Regions from separate parts of the Thalassolituus pacificus genome, predicted to be linked through region 3. Evidence: predicted binding sites of a transcription regulator. Region 3 holds the regulator's gene; each other region holds the start of a gene.
The links. Region 3 encodes FNR, which switches genes on or off when oxygen is low (the NO sensors DNR and NnrR bind a similar motif). Its sites were predicted from a motif close to TTGATNTANATCAA; they were not measured.
Positions count from the first base shown of each region.

Region 1 (3,655 bases), on a different contig from region 3:
AGCTTTCAACGCTTTCTGCAGAAGAACGATATGCCAGTCGTCGTCGACTTCTGGGCCAGCTGGTGCGGCCCCTGCAAAATGATGGCACCGGTCTTTACGCAACTGTGCGGCCAGATGCAGCAACAGCTGCGCTTCGCCAAAGTGAATACCGAGCAGGCCCAACAAACCAGCGCTCAGCTGGGCATCCGCAGCATTCCGACGTTGATTGTTTACCATCAGGGGAAAGAAATTGACCGCCTGGCCGGAGCCTTACCGGCACCGCAGCTGCAACAGTGGTTACAGGCGGCGCTGAGTAAAATTCACTGATGCCAGACGGAGACGTGCTCAGACCGTCTGACGCTGCCCGGCAATATCCGCCAGTGCCTGCAACACCGGCTGCAACGGGCCGGTGACATCGGCACCGGTGCGGTACAGGCGCTCCAGCTGATCGATATGATTACGCACCAGCTGCGTCAGATGACGCTCCTGGTCCGGATCAAGATTCAACAGCAGCAGCTCTTCAGACAGCTCCAGCTCAAGTTCCTGCACCGTTTCCTGCGCGCTGTTAAGGCCGTCATTCTGGCGCTGCTGCAGCCCCTGCAATGCATATTCAACATCATCCAGCGCATTCAGCAGCGTCTGTTGCTGATGCAACTGCTGCTCGGTGGACAGAGATTGCAGACGCGCATGCACACTGCTCATCAGCACACACAGATGGTCCTTAATTCGGCCATAGCGTGCGGTATCCTGCCAGGGGACATTCTTAATCAATACCGATGCGTGACCAAAATTCACCACCATGCGCTTTTCTAACTCAATAATCCGTGCACCCTCACGACACGTGCGCAGCAACTCTGATTCCAGTGGGCGTACGCTTTCGGCGTGAGACACAAAACAGAATTCCGCTCCGCTCCAACAGGCAACCACGGCGTTCAGACCAAAATTCTTCAGGCTGGCAATCAGCACCGAGGCCAGCTGTTCGCGGCTTTTACAGCCCATTGCCTGTTCAATAAATCGGCTTATTTCACCCTGCTCGGCCGAATGTGTCATCGCTTCGAAAGCGGCCTGACGCGCCTCGTCCGCCGAGGACTGCAGGATTTCCCGCTGTTCTTTGCTGAGCAAAGCACGCTCGACTTTGGCGCGTACCTCGTCCACATCGAAGGGCTTGGTAATAAAATCATCGGCCCCGGCGGCGTAGCCCTGCAGACGGTGATGCAGATCACTCTGGCCGGATACGAATAAAATCGGCGTATGCCGGGTGGCATCCTGAGCCCGCAGCAGACGACAGACCTCGTAGCCATCACGCCCCGGCATCTGGATATCAAGCAAAATGCAATCGGTTTGCACGCGTAGACCGCTGATAAAATCGGCTGAATCGGTAAATGCCTGAACATCGTAGTTATCCAGCGCGCGCTCAAGCAGTCTCACCATGCTGACTTCATCATCCAGCAGCGCAACGTTGTTACAACTCATAAACCTCTCCCTGAGGTGATTAGCGGTTTGATCTGCATCAACTATAGCAAAAGCCCTGCAAACGACGGGGATTGGCCTGATCTGTATCAAGGTGATTTTTGCCGAAGCAGGCAATCTGAATACATCTTCAAAGGAGGCCTCATAATGACAATTGAACACCACGACCTGCACAGCGAATTTCCGGACATGGGCGACCAGATCCGTTCACTGAAAATGAAAGATCGTCACTTTGCCCGTCTGTTTGACGAGTACCATGAAGTGGATCGCGAAGTACGCAAAATCGAAGAAGCCGTTGAAGCGGCCTCCGACGAGCGTCTGGAAGGCCTGAAAATGCGCCGCCTGCACCTGAAAGACGATCTGTATGCGATGCTGAAAAGCGCCTGAGCGTTTTCACCAGACACAAAAAAGCCCGGATTTTCCGGGCTTTTTTGTGGGTAACGCATCACTTATCAGAAGTTTTTGCGAATACCGATAACGACATTCAGATCGGAATCGTCTTTATCGTTGTTATCGCCGAACGGCGTTTCATCGCTGATAAAATCGACGGCTACAAACAGGTCAATCTTGTGGAATTCAGGAAAATCGCGCGCCAGTTCAGCACGGGCCGTGAGCGCTTTATCATCCGCATCGTCCTGCATCCACATCCCAACCGCTACATCCAGATACAAACGCTGAGGAAGGAATTTCTCGAAGGTCACTTCCGGATACCAGTACTGAGCTTTTACGCCACGATGCAGATTAATATCCAGGCCTTTCGCCGGGCTGGTGCCCAGTTTGAATTCGGTCTCTTCACGGCCAACATCAAACAAGGTGTTGTAGGTGCGCACACCCATATCGAGGTTAAAACCATCGAACTGATTGTTGTAACCGAAGTAAACATCCATCTCCACTGGCAACCCTTCCGCACCATCCGGCTTGTCGACGTTAGAGAACCAGGCGCCGGCATAGGCATTGCCATTTTTAATATCAGCACCGCCCTGCAAGGCCGGACCATCATCGGTCTGCGTCAGACCACGGAACAGATAATTTGAGACAAAAGCGGCGTTATAGGTCGGATTGGCAGCAGATGCCGCAGACGAGAGTACTAAAAAGGCCGGAACGGCCAGCAGGGTAATGCGTTTCATGGGGTTCCCTCGGTGAATTCAACAGGAACCCCTTGTTTACCACAGACCGGTTACAGAAACATCGCTGATGGCTCAAATGCCACTGACGTCTTCACCCTGAGCCTGCAGATCCGCATGGTACGAAGAGCGCACCAGAGGCCCGCTGGTGACCCGCAGGAACCCGAGGCTTTTGGCTATTGCGCCCAGTTCTTTAAACTCTTCCGGTGTGGCAAAACGCTTAACCGGGGAGTGGTTTTTACTTGGCTGCAGGTATTGGCCCAGCGTGATGTGATCAATGTTATGCGCGCGCATATCCTTCATCACTTCAATCACTTCTTCGTTGGTTTCCCCCAATCCCAGCATCAGGCCGGATTTGGTCACCACTTCAGGACGACGGGCTTTGTATTCTTTCAGCAGTGTCAGTGACCACTGGTAATCAGAACCCGGACGGCATTCTTTGTACAAACGCGGCACGGTTTCCAGATTGTGGTTAAACACATCCGGTGGCGTTTCGCTGAGAATATCGAGGGCAATGTCCATACGTCCACGGAAGTCCGGTACCAGGGTTTCAACCTGAATGGCCGGGCTGTGCTCGCGGGTCAGGCGGATACAATCAGCAAAATGCTGAGCCCCGCCATCACGCAGATCGTCACGGTCAACCGAGGTGATGACCACGTATTTCAGACCCATATCGGCAATGGCGGTAGCCAGATTGATCGGCTCATCCACATCCAGCGGATTCGGCCGGCCATGGCCCACATCGCAGAACGGACAACGACGGGTACAGATATCACCCATGATCATGAAAGTTGCCGTACCGCCACCAAAGCACTCGCCGATGTTCGGGCAGCTGGCCTCTTCACACACGGTGTGCAGCTTGTGCTTGCGCAGCTTCTGTTTGATTTCGTTGATTTTCGGCGAGGCCGGAATGCGCACGCGAATCCAGTCGGGTTTACGCGGCAGCTCTTCGGTAGGAATGACTTTAATCGGAATACGGGCGACTTTTTCTGCACCGCGCAATTTCTCGCCTTGAACCACTTTCGCCTTATCTGTCATATCACGCTCCGGGCGCTTCGCCACCGGCTCTCAGCTCGGCCAGC
Region 1 covers NZ_JAOANI010000028.1:301,782-305,436, reverse strand. The annotation lists gene trxC (thioredoxin TrxC) at 1-306, shown strand, start outside; gene NYR02_RS16075 (response regulator) at 325-1,452, opposite strand; gene NYR02_RS16070 (HP1242/YdcH family protein) at 1,597-1,836, shown strand; gene NYR02_RS16065 (TorF family putative porin) at 1,902-2,576, opposite strand; gene lipA (lipoyl synthase) at 2,649-3,611, opposite strand; gene lipB (lipoyl(octanoyl) transferase LipB) at 3,613-3,655, opposite strand, start outside.
Region 1: the regulator FNR is predicted to act here: its motif matches at 1,480-1,493, upstream of NYR02_RS16070 (HP1242/YdcH family protein).

Region 2 (3,655 bases), on a different contig from region 3:
TTCGACATGGCGGTGATGCGCAGGCGCCCACGGGGGGTGATATCAAAGTCGGTCACCAGTTTTTCTGCTTCAGTGATCGACTCAAGGATATTTTCACAATGCTGATAGAACATCTGCCCGGCTTCGGTCGGGCTGACTGAGCGGGTGGTGCGGTTCAGCAGGCGCACACCGAGGCGTTCTTCCAGACCGCTGATCTGCTTGCTGACGGCCGATGGGGTCACGCCCAGAGAATCGGCTGCCGAAGTAAAGTTGCGCGAGCGCACGACGGCGACAAAGGTTTGTAATGAGTCGATTCGGGACATAATTAATGATTCATTCTTGGTAATCCATTAGAACGGTCATTATATTTAATTATTAGGAAATAATAAGCCTGTTTTGATCATAAATTAGACTTATATCTAAGAGAGCGACCAGTTATGCCAGTTTCATTGTTATGCTGCTCTGCTGACGCGTCGTGCTCAGATTTTGTCCGGTGCTGGTTCGGGCGGCAAGCCTGATGATGATCTGATGGAAGTCTCAGAGCGTGATTTCGGCGCATACAGGTTGAGTAAACCGGCCAGTACAATCAGCAGCGCTCCGGCCCAGGTTGTCCAGGGCGGAATTTCGTCCCAGAACCACCATCCCATCAACGCGCCATAAATGACGGCACTGTAAACATAAACACCGACCTTGCCGGTTGGCGCGATGCGGTAGGCGCGGGTGAGGGCCAGTTGGCCGCTGGTGGCGACAATGCCGAGTGCCAGAAGCCACAGCCAGGTTTGATCAGGCACCGGCTGCCAGTTAACGATCGCGCCGGGAGCCGATACCAGTGCGGCGATCAGGCCAAAATAAAACACAATGCGCTGGCTGGATTCGGTTGCCGACATACGACGGATGGTGACTTTGGCCAGTGCTGCCAGAAATGCCCCGAGCAGACCAACCAACAGGGCGGTGCTGTAGCTGTCGCCGTTACTCAACATGGCAGGATGCTCGGCGCCGGGCTGTAATATGACGCTGACTCCGGCAAAGCCAATCAATAAGGCCAGCCAGCTGTGGCGTCCGGCGGGTTCTTTCAGCCACCACAGCGCCAGCAGTGGCATAAACAGCGGTGCCGAGAGTTTTACCAGAAAAGCCTCAGTTAACGGCAGATGTGCCAGCGCCCAGAAATAACAGTACATGGCGCTGACGCCGACCAGTCCGCGCAGCAGGTGCCAGTGCCAGAGCTGGGTTTTCAGCTCATTCAGTCCGGTACGCAGTAACAACGGTGCCAGTACGATGAGTCCGGCAATATTGCGGAAAAAGACAATCTGTTCGGTAGACAGCACGCCGGAAAGATCTTTGACCAGCGCGCCCATGAGTGCCAGCAGGGCTTCTCCCAGCAGCAGGAATAAGGCGCCACGGCGCAGGGCATCGGTCATTGCGGGGGCTGTCATGGTTGGTCCTACGCTTTAAAAGGTGATTCGCGCCACTATATAGATGTAGGCCCTGACACAGATGTAGGTCCTGACACAGATGAAGGCACTGACATAGATAAAGGTACCAGAAAGTACTTTAACGAAGGCACCCGTCAATCTGTTCGCCGATTATACGCGATCAACGTGTCGTTAGCGGCGGTCTGTTGCGCTGTATCAAGACGATTTCTATTAGTTTTACTAAATTTAATCTGCAGGGTGTTGAAAAAAATTAATCTGGTCGCATCTAAGCGGTAATGAATCAACTCTGCTCGGGACTGCCCTGAGCGTTTATTTGGGAGATTGAATATGCGTATGGATCGGTTGACCACCAGTCTGCAGAACGCCCTGGCCGAGAGTCAGAGTTTGGCGCTGGGGCAGGATCATAATCAGATTGATACCGTTCACGTGTTACTGGCTTTGCTCGAACAACCGAGCAGCTCAGTGAAAGATGTGGTACGCCGTTGCGGTGCCAATGTCGTCGAACTTGGCCGAGCGCTGCGGACATTGCTTAATGACCAGCCTAAAGTCAGTAGCCCGGACGGCAATATTCAGCTGGCACCGGAGCTGGGTCGTTTGCTCAATCTGGCCGACAAAGAATCACAGAAACGCGGTGACCAGTATGTGTCGAGCGAAGTGTTTTTGCTGGTGGCACTGGATGATAAAAACAGCACCGGCAAAGCTCTTGCAGCCGCCGGGCTGAATAAAGAAGGTGTGAATAAAGCCATTAATGAAATGCGCGGTGGAGAAAGCGTGAAAGACGCCAACGCTGAAGATAACCGTCAGTCGCTGGACAAATACTGCATTGATTTAACCGAGCGTGCCGAAGCGGGCAAGCTGGACCCGGTGATTGGCCGCGATGACGAAATCCGCCGTACCATCCAGGTATTGCAGCGCCGTACCAAAAATAACCCGGTGCTGATTGGTGCGCCGGGGGTCGGTAAAACGGCCGTGGTCGAAGGGCTGGCGCAGCGTATCGTGAATGGTGAAGTACCGGAAAACCTCAAGCATAAGCGCATTCTGTCGCTGGATATGGGTGCGCTGGTGGCCGGGGCGAAGTACCGAGGTGAATTTGAAGAACGGTTAAAAGCCGTATTAAAAGACGTCACCAAGGCCGAAGGCAGCATCATTCTGTTTGTCGATGAGCTGCATACTATGGTGGGAGCGGGCAAGGGTGACGGCGCAATGGATGCCGGCAATATGCTCAAACCGGCGCTGGCCCGTGGCGAGTTGCATTGTGTCGGCGCGACCACGCTGGATGAGTACCGCGAATTTATTGAGAAAGACGCGGCACTGGAACGTCGTTTCCAGAAAGTGATGGTGGACGAACCGAGTGTGGAAGACTCCATCGCCATTCTGCGTGGTTTAAAAGAACGCTATGAAGTGCACCACGGTGTGCAGATTACCGACAGCGCGATTATTGCCGCGGCCAAGTTGTCACAGCGCTATATTCCGGATCGTCGCCTGCCGGATAAAGCCATCGATTTGGTGGATGAAGCGGCATCGGTTATCCGTATGGAAATCGACTCCAAACCACAGGAAATGGATAAGCTTGAACGGCGTCTGATCCAGCTCAAAATCGAGCGCGAAGCCCTGCGCAAAGAAAAAGACGAAGCGGCGAAAAAACGCCTCAGCGATCTCAACGAAGAGATCAATAAAGCCGGACGCGCTTACGTCGAGCTGGAAGAAGTCTGGAAGAAAGAAAAAGCCTTACTTGAAGGTGCCAGCAAATCGAAAGAACAGCTGGAACAGGCAAAAATTGAAATGGAAGCCGCACGCCGTGCCGGTGACTTGCAACGCATGTCAGAGCTGCAGTACGGCCGTATTCCGGAGCTGGAAAAGCAACTGGCGACGGCGGCCGAAGCCGAGACGTCCGGCAAGCAGGAATTTACCCTGCTGCGCAATAAAGTAACCGAAGACGAAATCGCCGAAGTGGTATCGAAGTGGACCGGCGTACCGGTAACCAAAATGCTCGAAGGTGAACGTGAAAAGCTGTTGCGCATGGAGGATGTGCTGCACCACTCGGTAGTGGGTCAGGATCAGGCGATTGCCGCCGTATCCAACGCGGTGCGCCGCTCCCGCGCGGGTCTGTCCGATCCGAACCGGCCGAATGGTTCGTTCCTGTTCCTGGGGCCAACCGGTGTGGGTAAGACCGAGCTGTGTAAAGCGCTGGCGACCTTCCTGTTTGACAGTAAAGACGCCATGGTGCGCATTGATATGTCGGA
Region 2 covers NZ_JAOANI010000014.1:372,389-376,043, forward strand. The annotation lists gene NYR02_RS06450 (LysR family transcriptional regulator) at 1-302, opposite strand, end outside; gene NYR02_RS06455 (DMT family transporter) at 459-1,412, opposite strand; gene clpB (ATP-dependent chaperone ClpB) at 1,740-3,655, shown strand, end outside.
Region 2: the regulator FNR is predicted to act here: its motif matches at 1,598-1,611, upstream of clpB (ATP-dependent chaperone ClpB).

Region 3 (3,655 bases):
TTATAGCAGAATGCACCGGGTGAAGGAACCGCCTGCGCAGTTCTGGCAGTTAATTCTGTAGGGAAAGTCGCCGTCTGTGGGCGTAAGCAGAAAGGGGTATCGCCTGCTCAGGCGGCACGGTCGAGCAGGGCGCTGACTTCGGCAACGTTGGCGCAGAAGTCTTCAATGCTGACGCTGCTGCGAGGGTGGTAAAACCGCTTCCATAAGCGGGCAAGCTGTTCCGGGGTGGCTGTCTCCGGTAATACGAAATCGCCATTGCGGGCATAAATGAACCAGGCAACGGCGGTAGCATACGACAGGTTGGTGGTCAGTTCGGCGTGGGGATGATTCAGAAAGTCATGCTGACTGGCAAGGCCGCGTACGGTGCTGGCCAATTCCGGTTGTTGCGCCAGATAAGCATCCCAGACATGACGATGGGTCAGGCTGTGAATACGGTAAATGCCCAGGCCGCGTTGGCCAGCGACCTTCAGGTGAGATCCCAGCGCCGACTCCTGTGCAGCTGTCGCCAGCAGCAGAGTGCAGGCCATCGGCGCGGTTACGCCAATACGCTGCAGGGTTGGCTGGATTACCCAGCGGGTTAATTCGGTTGCGCAGATGCCCATGGTCACCTCCTTATACGTCATATCGGCTGAATGACGCTATTCTGCAATCTTAGATCAGATTGGTTTATCTGCCGCCGTTTTATACCAATTGCCAATAGAATGATTGGAAACCGGCGCCAGAAAAATAACATCCGTTCAGCCTTTACTACAGACAAAGCATTTCCCGTACCACCGTGACCTGAGTTAACGAATGAAAATACAGGCATAAAAAAACCGGTCAGTGACCGGTTTTCAACGTGCGGCTGAAGGCTGCTTATTCCTGCGGATGAACGGCACACTCTTTGTCAGTGTTCAGGCCCGCCAGCTCATAGAGCATATCGGCGTCCTGAAGGATCACTTCTTTGCCCTGAGTTTCGATCAGACCGTTTTTCTGGAAGCGGGTAAAAACCCGGCTGATGGTTTCAACCGCCAGACCCAGATAATTACTGATATCCACCCGTGACATCGGCAGGCGGAAGTGGCTGGCCGAGAAGCCGCGGCGTGAGTAACGCTGGGAAATATCAATCAGGAAAGAGGCGACGCGCTCTTCGGCGTTCTTTTTGCTGAGCAGCAACATCATGTTCTGGTCGTGACGGATTTCAGTGCCCATGGTGCGCATTAACTGTTTGCGTAAATCGGGCAGATCATCGGCCAGGGTGTCGAGTTGTTGCAGCGGAATTTCACACACGGTGGTGGTTTCCAGTGCTTTGGCGGTCAGCGGATAGTTGCCGTTATCGTAGCCGGCCAGACCGACCAGTTCTGAGGCCAGGTGGAAACCGGTAATCTGTTCTTCGCCATTACTGGCTAATGTGTAGGTTTTCAGAGCGCCGGTGCGGACCGCAAAGACGGATTGAAACGCTTCGCCTTGCTGGAACAGCAGCTGGCCTTTCTGAATCGGACGACCGCGGCGGATGATATCGTCGAGGCGCTCCATATCGGAATCGTTCAGGGACAGTGGCAGACACAGTGCATTCAGTGAGCAGGTCTGGCAGTGTGGTTGAGTGCCCCGCATGGGAGCAGGCGCAACGGGTGTCGTTTTCATGACTGATTCCTGAGTAAAACTCCAACACTGGAGTAGGTAACAAGTGCAACAGTTGCGGCTATGTTCGGCATTAGCGCGCGATCTGTCAAGAAAGCAGCCAGACCGAAGCGGCCGTCCACAGGCCAAATCCTATCAGTAATCCTCCGGCAACCTGACGCACGCGGTTATTGCTCAGAAACGGCGTCAGAACATTGGCCGCCAGTGTGCTGGCAAACAGTGCCGGCAGGGTACCCAGACCAAAGGCGAACATCGCGGCGGCTCCCAGCAAAGGCTGGCCATTTGCGGCAACCCAGCTCAGCGTGCTGTAAATCAGGCCACAGGGCAGCCAGCCCCAGAGCATGCCCAGCCACAAGCGATCAATCGCGCGTGGTGACTGCATAAAACGGCGTGTCAGAGGCTGCAGGTATTTCCAGATTCCCTGACCCAGTTGTTCGATACGGGTCAGCATTAATGACCAGCGGGCAATATACAGGCCCATCAGGATCAGCATCAGTGCCGCCAGCGTGCGCAATACCAGCATCAGCCATTGGTGCTGGCTCTGCAGCCACAGGCCGGCGCTGGCGACAATCAATCCGGCGATGCTGTAACTGAGTATGCGCCCGGCGTTAAACAGCAGAGTCACGCGCACACGTTGCGTGCCGGCGTTGCTGCCAATGGCGGCGGCAATCCCGCCGCACATTACCAGGCAGTGGCTGGAGCCAAACAGGCCGAGCAGAAACGCGGTCAGCAGCGAGAGCGGTTCAATCATGGTTTGTCGGACGGCTTATCGTCTTGTGTGTCGTTGCGCGGACGGCTGACGGGTTCATCGTCATCGAACAGAATGCGGTGGGCGGGGGATTCCATATCTTCAAATTGGCCGCTTTTCACCGCCCAGAAAAAGATCAGTACAGCAATGCCGATCAGCAGCAGAGACAGCGGTACCAGGATGTAAATGATATCCATCGATCAAACCTCAGAGGAGTCAGGAGCTGGCAAACGGTTCAGGCGCAGGGCGTTGGTAACGACCAGCAGCGAACTGAATGACATACCAATCGCTGCAGCCCAGGGCGGAACAAAACCTGCCGCAGCCACCGGCAGTGCGATGAGATTGTACAGCAAAGCCCAACCGATGTTCTGGGCAATAATACGGCGCGTCTTGGTAGCACCATCCAGAGCGGTCAGTAAGGTTTCCAGACGGCCATTGGTAAGCATGACATCGGCGTTGGTTTTGGCCAGATCGGTGGCCTCGTTAACGGCCAGAGCAATATCCGCACCGGCAAGAACCGGCACATCGTTAATACCGTCACCCACCATCATGACCCGTTCACCCGCCTGCTGCCAGGCGCGTACCGCCGCCAGTTTCTGCTCTGGCGAGACACCGGTCTGCAGATCGGTAATACCCAGTGCATCAGCCACCACCTGACCGGATGCGCCGGGGTCGCCGGTCAGCAGAGAGACAGCAATACCGCGCTGTTGCAGACCACTGACAATCGACGCCGCGTTGCGGCGCAGGCTGTCGTTCAGGCGTACCCAGGCCAGCGGCTGCTGGTCGCTGGCCAGTAACAGCCACTGACCGGCTGCGTTGCTGTCGGGTTCCGCCAGAGGGGCGGCAGGCCAGGCATAATCAGCCCGGCCAAAACGCAGGGTCAGACCGTTCCACTGGCCGCTGATACCCTGACCCGCGGTTTGTTCGGTGTTCTCTACCGCCGCGGATTTAATAGCGCGGAAGGCACGGGCAATCGGATGAGTCGAGTGCTTCTCTAATCCGGCGATCAGCGCCAGCACCTGGGTTTCATCCAGATCCGCCAGAGGTTCGACCTGCTCGAGGGTTAATTTGCCCTGGGTCAGGGTGCCGGTTTTATCGAACACCACACGGTTAATCTGTGGCAGCACTTCCAGTACATGGCCTTTGCTGATCAGCAGGCCGCGTTCGCGCAGTGCAGCTGTTGCCGCCGTCAGAGCGGTTGGCGTGGCCAGTGACAGAGCGCAGGGGCAGGTGACTACCAACACGCTGAGGGCGATAAAAAAGGCGTGTTCATTACCTTGCAGCCAC
Region 3 covers NZ_JAOANI010000019.1:24,501-28,155, forward strand. The annotation lists gene NYR02_RS10745 (hypothetical protein) at 108-602, opposite strand; gene fnr (fumarate/nitrate reduction transcriptional regulator Fnr) at 856-1,623, opposite strand; gene NYR02_RS10755 (sulfite exporter TauE/SafE family protein) at 1,709-2,371, opposite strand; gene ccoS (cbb3-type cytochrome oxidase assembly protein CcoS) at 2,368-2,565, opposite strand; gene NYR02_RS10765 (heavy metal translocating P-type ATPase) at 2,569-3,655, opposite strand, start outside.

Region 4 (3,655 bases), on a different contig from region 3:
GATAATCAAGTAGCTCACGGCCATGCAACTGGAACTTATCCAGCACATTGGTTTGCTCATCTTCGACCTGATAAAAATAGGAGTTGTAGCAATCCCGCTGCACACGATAGCCATCGGATTTATCCCAGCGGGCATTTTTGATGCCCAGATTTTCAGCCGGAACAAACTCCGTGTTAAACATATAACCATACTCAAGCTTAGCGGCCTTATTGGCCTCATAAATCGCTTTCAGATGATCTCTGACAAAGTTTTTATACGCCTGATTATTACCGGCAACCAACCCCTGCGATTCAGCAGCCTCGACCATACCGTTAATGCCGATAGTCAGGAATTGCTTGTCCAGATTAATAAATCCGGCGTTGTAAACCGTCAGCATTCCGGCCTGAAGATACTCTTCCATTAAGCGACGATAGGCCACCTGATAACGCTGCACCTTACTGATTTCTTCGGCAAGATCACGGCCATCCTGAACCAGCCGGTTCATATTAACTGTAATTACATTAATAGAACCGGTTGCCACACCACCGGCTCCCAGCGAGTAAGAAAATGTATTGTCGCTGATTTCACTGCGTAAACGGCAGCAGGATGCCAGACTGTCTGCACTGTCAGAAAGGTAGACGAAGAAAGAGCTGCCCCGGTTCAGGTGAGCGGCCATACTGCGGGCAAAGTCCTGATCTTTACACTGCCCTTTTTCGGTCAGCATGGCCACGGTGACAACCGGAAAGGTGAGGATGCTTTTGCTGCGCTCAGCATTGAACCAATCCAGGAAAAAATGCTGCAGTTTATCCAGCGTCTTCCAGCAGGGTTTGCTGAAATCAGGGAAGACGAACTCACCAAACATGCTGTCGAAATAGTTTTTGTCGTATAGCGAAAGATTCCAGAACACACTCTGATAACCCCGGGCGGCAGCCGGCTGATTGATGGCATACACGACATGCTGAAGATGGTTGGCAATCTGCTGACGGTGGGTATTCAGATAATCATCGCCGTAATCTTTACGGGCAAAATAGTCGAAGTAAGTTAAAAATTCGACCGTAGCCACTGCACCGGCAAACTGGCTGCTGACCGCGAAGACAAAATTTACGAATGAACCACAGAACGATTCAATATGCTTCGGTGCCTGAGATTCGCCACCAAGCTTAGTCAGCCCATCCAGTAAAAACGGATACATAGTTACCGATACACAATAGGGCTTCAGGCTGGTTTCATCATGTACATAAATCTCATGGTTCTCTATCTGGCGGATATATTCCTGTGCCAGATCATCCCCGAATAAATCGGCAATTTTTGCTGAAACCTGCGCACGGTTAATCTGCACAAAATAATCTTTCATCATCTCCGCTTCGAGCGTGGCGATATTCTTTTCGGTCACATTGGCATTGGCATCCATCCGTGAGCCGTCGGCGGCATTTTGTGCAGCCAGATAATGTTCAATAAAATCCAGCTTATGCTTAATGTGCTCTGCGCTCAGTTTCAGCATGATTCCGCTCCTTCAGAGTAGGCAATTGTTATTGATGAAATTTATGATTCAGGCAGCGGTTGCTGCGTAAATCCATAAAACGCTGATTTGTTAAGGGAGATTCCAGCCCCCCGAGATCCCGTAACCAGGGACCGGTTTTCAGATAGGTCAGCTCAGCCTGCAGGCGCGGAGCAACCGTATCGAGCCCGGTATAAAGACAGGTATTCAGTCCTTGCCGGCGGGCCAGCTTCAGCAACAGTAACAGCTGCGCTTCATGCCACTCTCCACCCATAAACAGCACGCAGCTGATCAGACCGGCGTATGTCTCCAGACGCTGCCGGAAGTACTCTTCGGACAGCGGTTCACCCGCCATCGCGGGCCAGGTATCGGCACTGTGGCAACCGGGACAACGCAGCGGACAACCGCTGATGGTGTAGGCCAGAGAGACTTCTCCCGGCACTTCCTGGAAGACCACCTGTTCACGACTGAAATACATAAAACCCCATATGTAGTGCCTTAAATAATAAACAGGCACAAGATATGGACAGAGACTAACGAGAGACGGCCGAATAAAATTGATCCAAATCAATTTTATTCGCAAACTACTCCGACATGGGTATCCGATACAGAGAACGGACGATCAGGAAAAGGGCCGTCAGCGCAATGCCCATTAATGGCGCAGTGGCAATGCAGAAAGAAAAAAGCCGGGTTATTACCCGGCTAAAGAATATTGGCACAATGACTTAGCCCGCGCGGCCGTCCGGCCGTGGACCAAGCAGAATGCGCGCATAACAAAAGACGAAGAGTATAAAAGCGCTACTCCACAACAAGGCCGACAGGCTGTAAAACAGCAAAGACTGTTGTGGCCAGAGTATCGCTCCCAGAGAACGCAGCAGCGCAGCCAGCAGCAGCAGCGCAAACGACAGTGACATTAACGGCCTTGGCTGCAGTGGCCGGCCGGAGTGCCCCAATGACACGCGGGCAATCATGGCCAGGATCATTCCGCCAACCGCTCCGGCGGTCAGTGCATGTAAAGCCGCACTGAAGGTGACCGGCCAGCCAAGGTAGTGCATCGCCAGCAACAAGAGGCCAAGTGGAATAAACCAATAGGCAAGATGCAATGACCACAGCAAGGGGATTTTCCAGGTAACCCCGATACGTAAGCGCACAATCCGCAGCGCCTGACTGGCTGCCGTCAGCACCAGCAGCAACGCCAGCACAAAGGGTGGTAATAACAGATCAAGACGCAGCAGATAAATCACAAGCAACAACCAACTCGCCCCCAGCACCAGTTTTTCCAGCCAGGGAAGCGCTTCTGTTTTCGGCGTCATACTGCCATTGGCGGTAAACATCGGCATTACCCGACCGCCAATCACTGTAATCATTAATATCAGCATCCAGCTGACACTGTGACTACCCCACTGCACCAGTGACATATCCTGCACCGCATTGCCCCAATGCATCACCGCATTGGCAAAGGTCATCAGCAACAACACCGGCACAAAGAAATAATTCCGCTGTTGCTTAACAGCAAACAACAGTCGCCAGAAAAACCAGGCGACCAGCGGCATAAATGCCATATCAACCAGCGCGGTAAACCACCAGGGCAAAAGATCACCGACTAACATACACAGCCTGCCAGCGAGCCATAAAAGTGTCAGCAATAACAGTGGCCGGCCATGGGTTGCCTGCTGCCCGGTCCAGTTTTGTACGGCTGTCAGTAAAAACCCTGCGACAATGGCCAGGGCAAAACCAAACAGCATTTCATGGCTGTGCCAGAAAACACTGCCGCTACCCGGCAGCAGAATAATCCCCTGCAACACCAGCCCCCAGAGCAGAATGCCCAAAGCACTGAAGGCGGCTCCCAGCAGAAACATCGGCCGGAACGCCTGGCCCCACAAAGGGTGAGCGGATACAGAGGACATATTCATAACTCTCCTTAGAGCTTTGGCTTTCAGGCTTTCAGTTCCTGCTCAATCTGCCTGTCGACTGACGATACATAGTATTCGTCAGAGAAAGCGGATTCCGGTTCTTTCAGCCACATCAGGCAAACAAGCCAGCTGATAAAACCACCGGCAGCGATAATAAAGAAGAACTGATTCGCATCCACAAAGGTATAGATGGTCAGATAAAACACTGCCCCCACATTACCATAAGCACCCGCCATACCGGAGATCTGTCCGGTCAGACGACGCT
Region 4 covers NZ_JAOANI010000015.1:91,689-95,343, forward strand. The annotation lists gene nrdD (anaerobic ribonucleoside-triphosphate reductase) at 1-1,480, opposite strand, end outside; gene nrdG (anaerobic ribonucleoside-triphosphate reductase activating protein) at 1,509-1,955, opposite strand; gene NYR02_RS07605 (NnrS family protein) at 2,203-3,390, opposite strand; gene NYR02_RS07610 (MFS transporter) at 3,414-3,655, opposite strand, start outside.
Region 4: the regulator FNR is predicted to act here: its motif matches at 2,035-2,048, upstream of nrdG (anaerobic ribonucleoside-triphosphate reductase activating protein).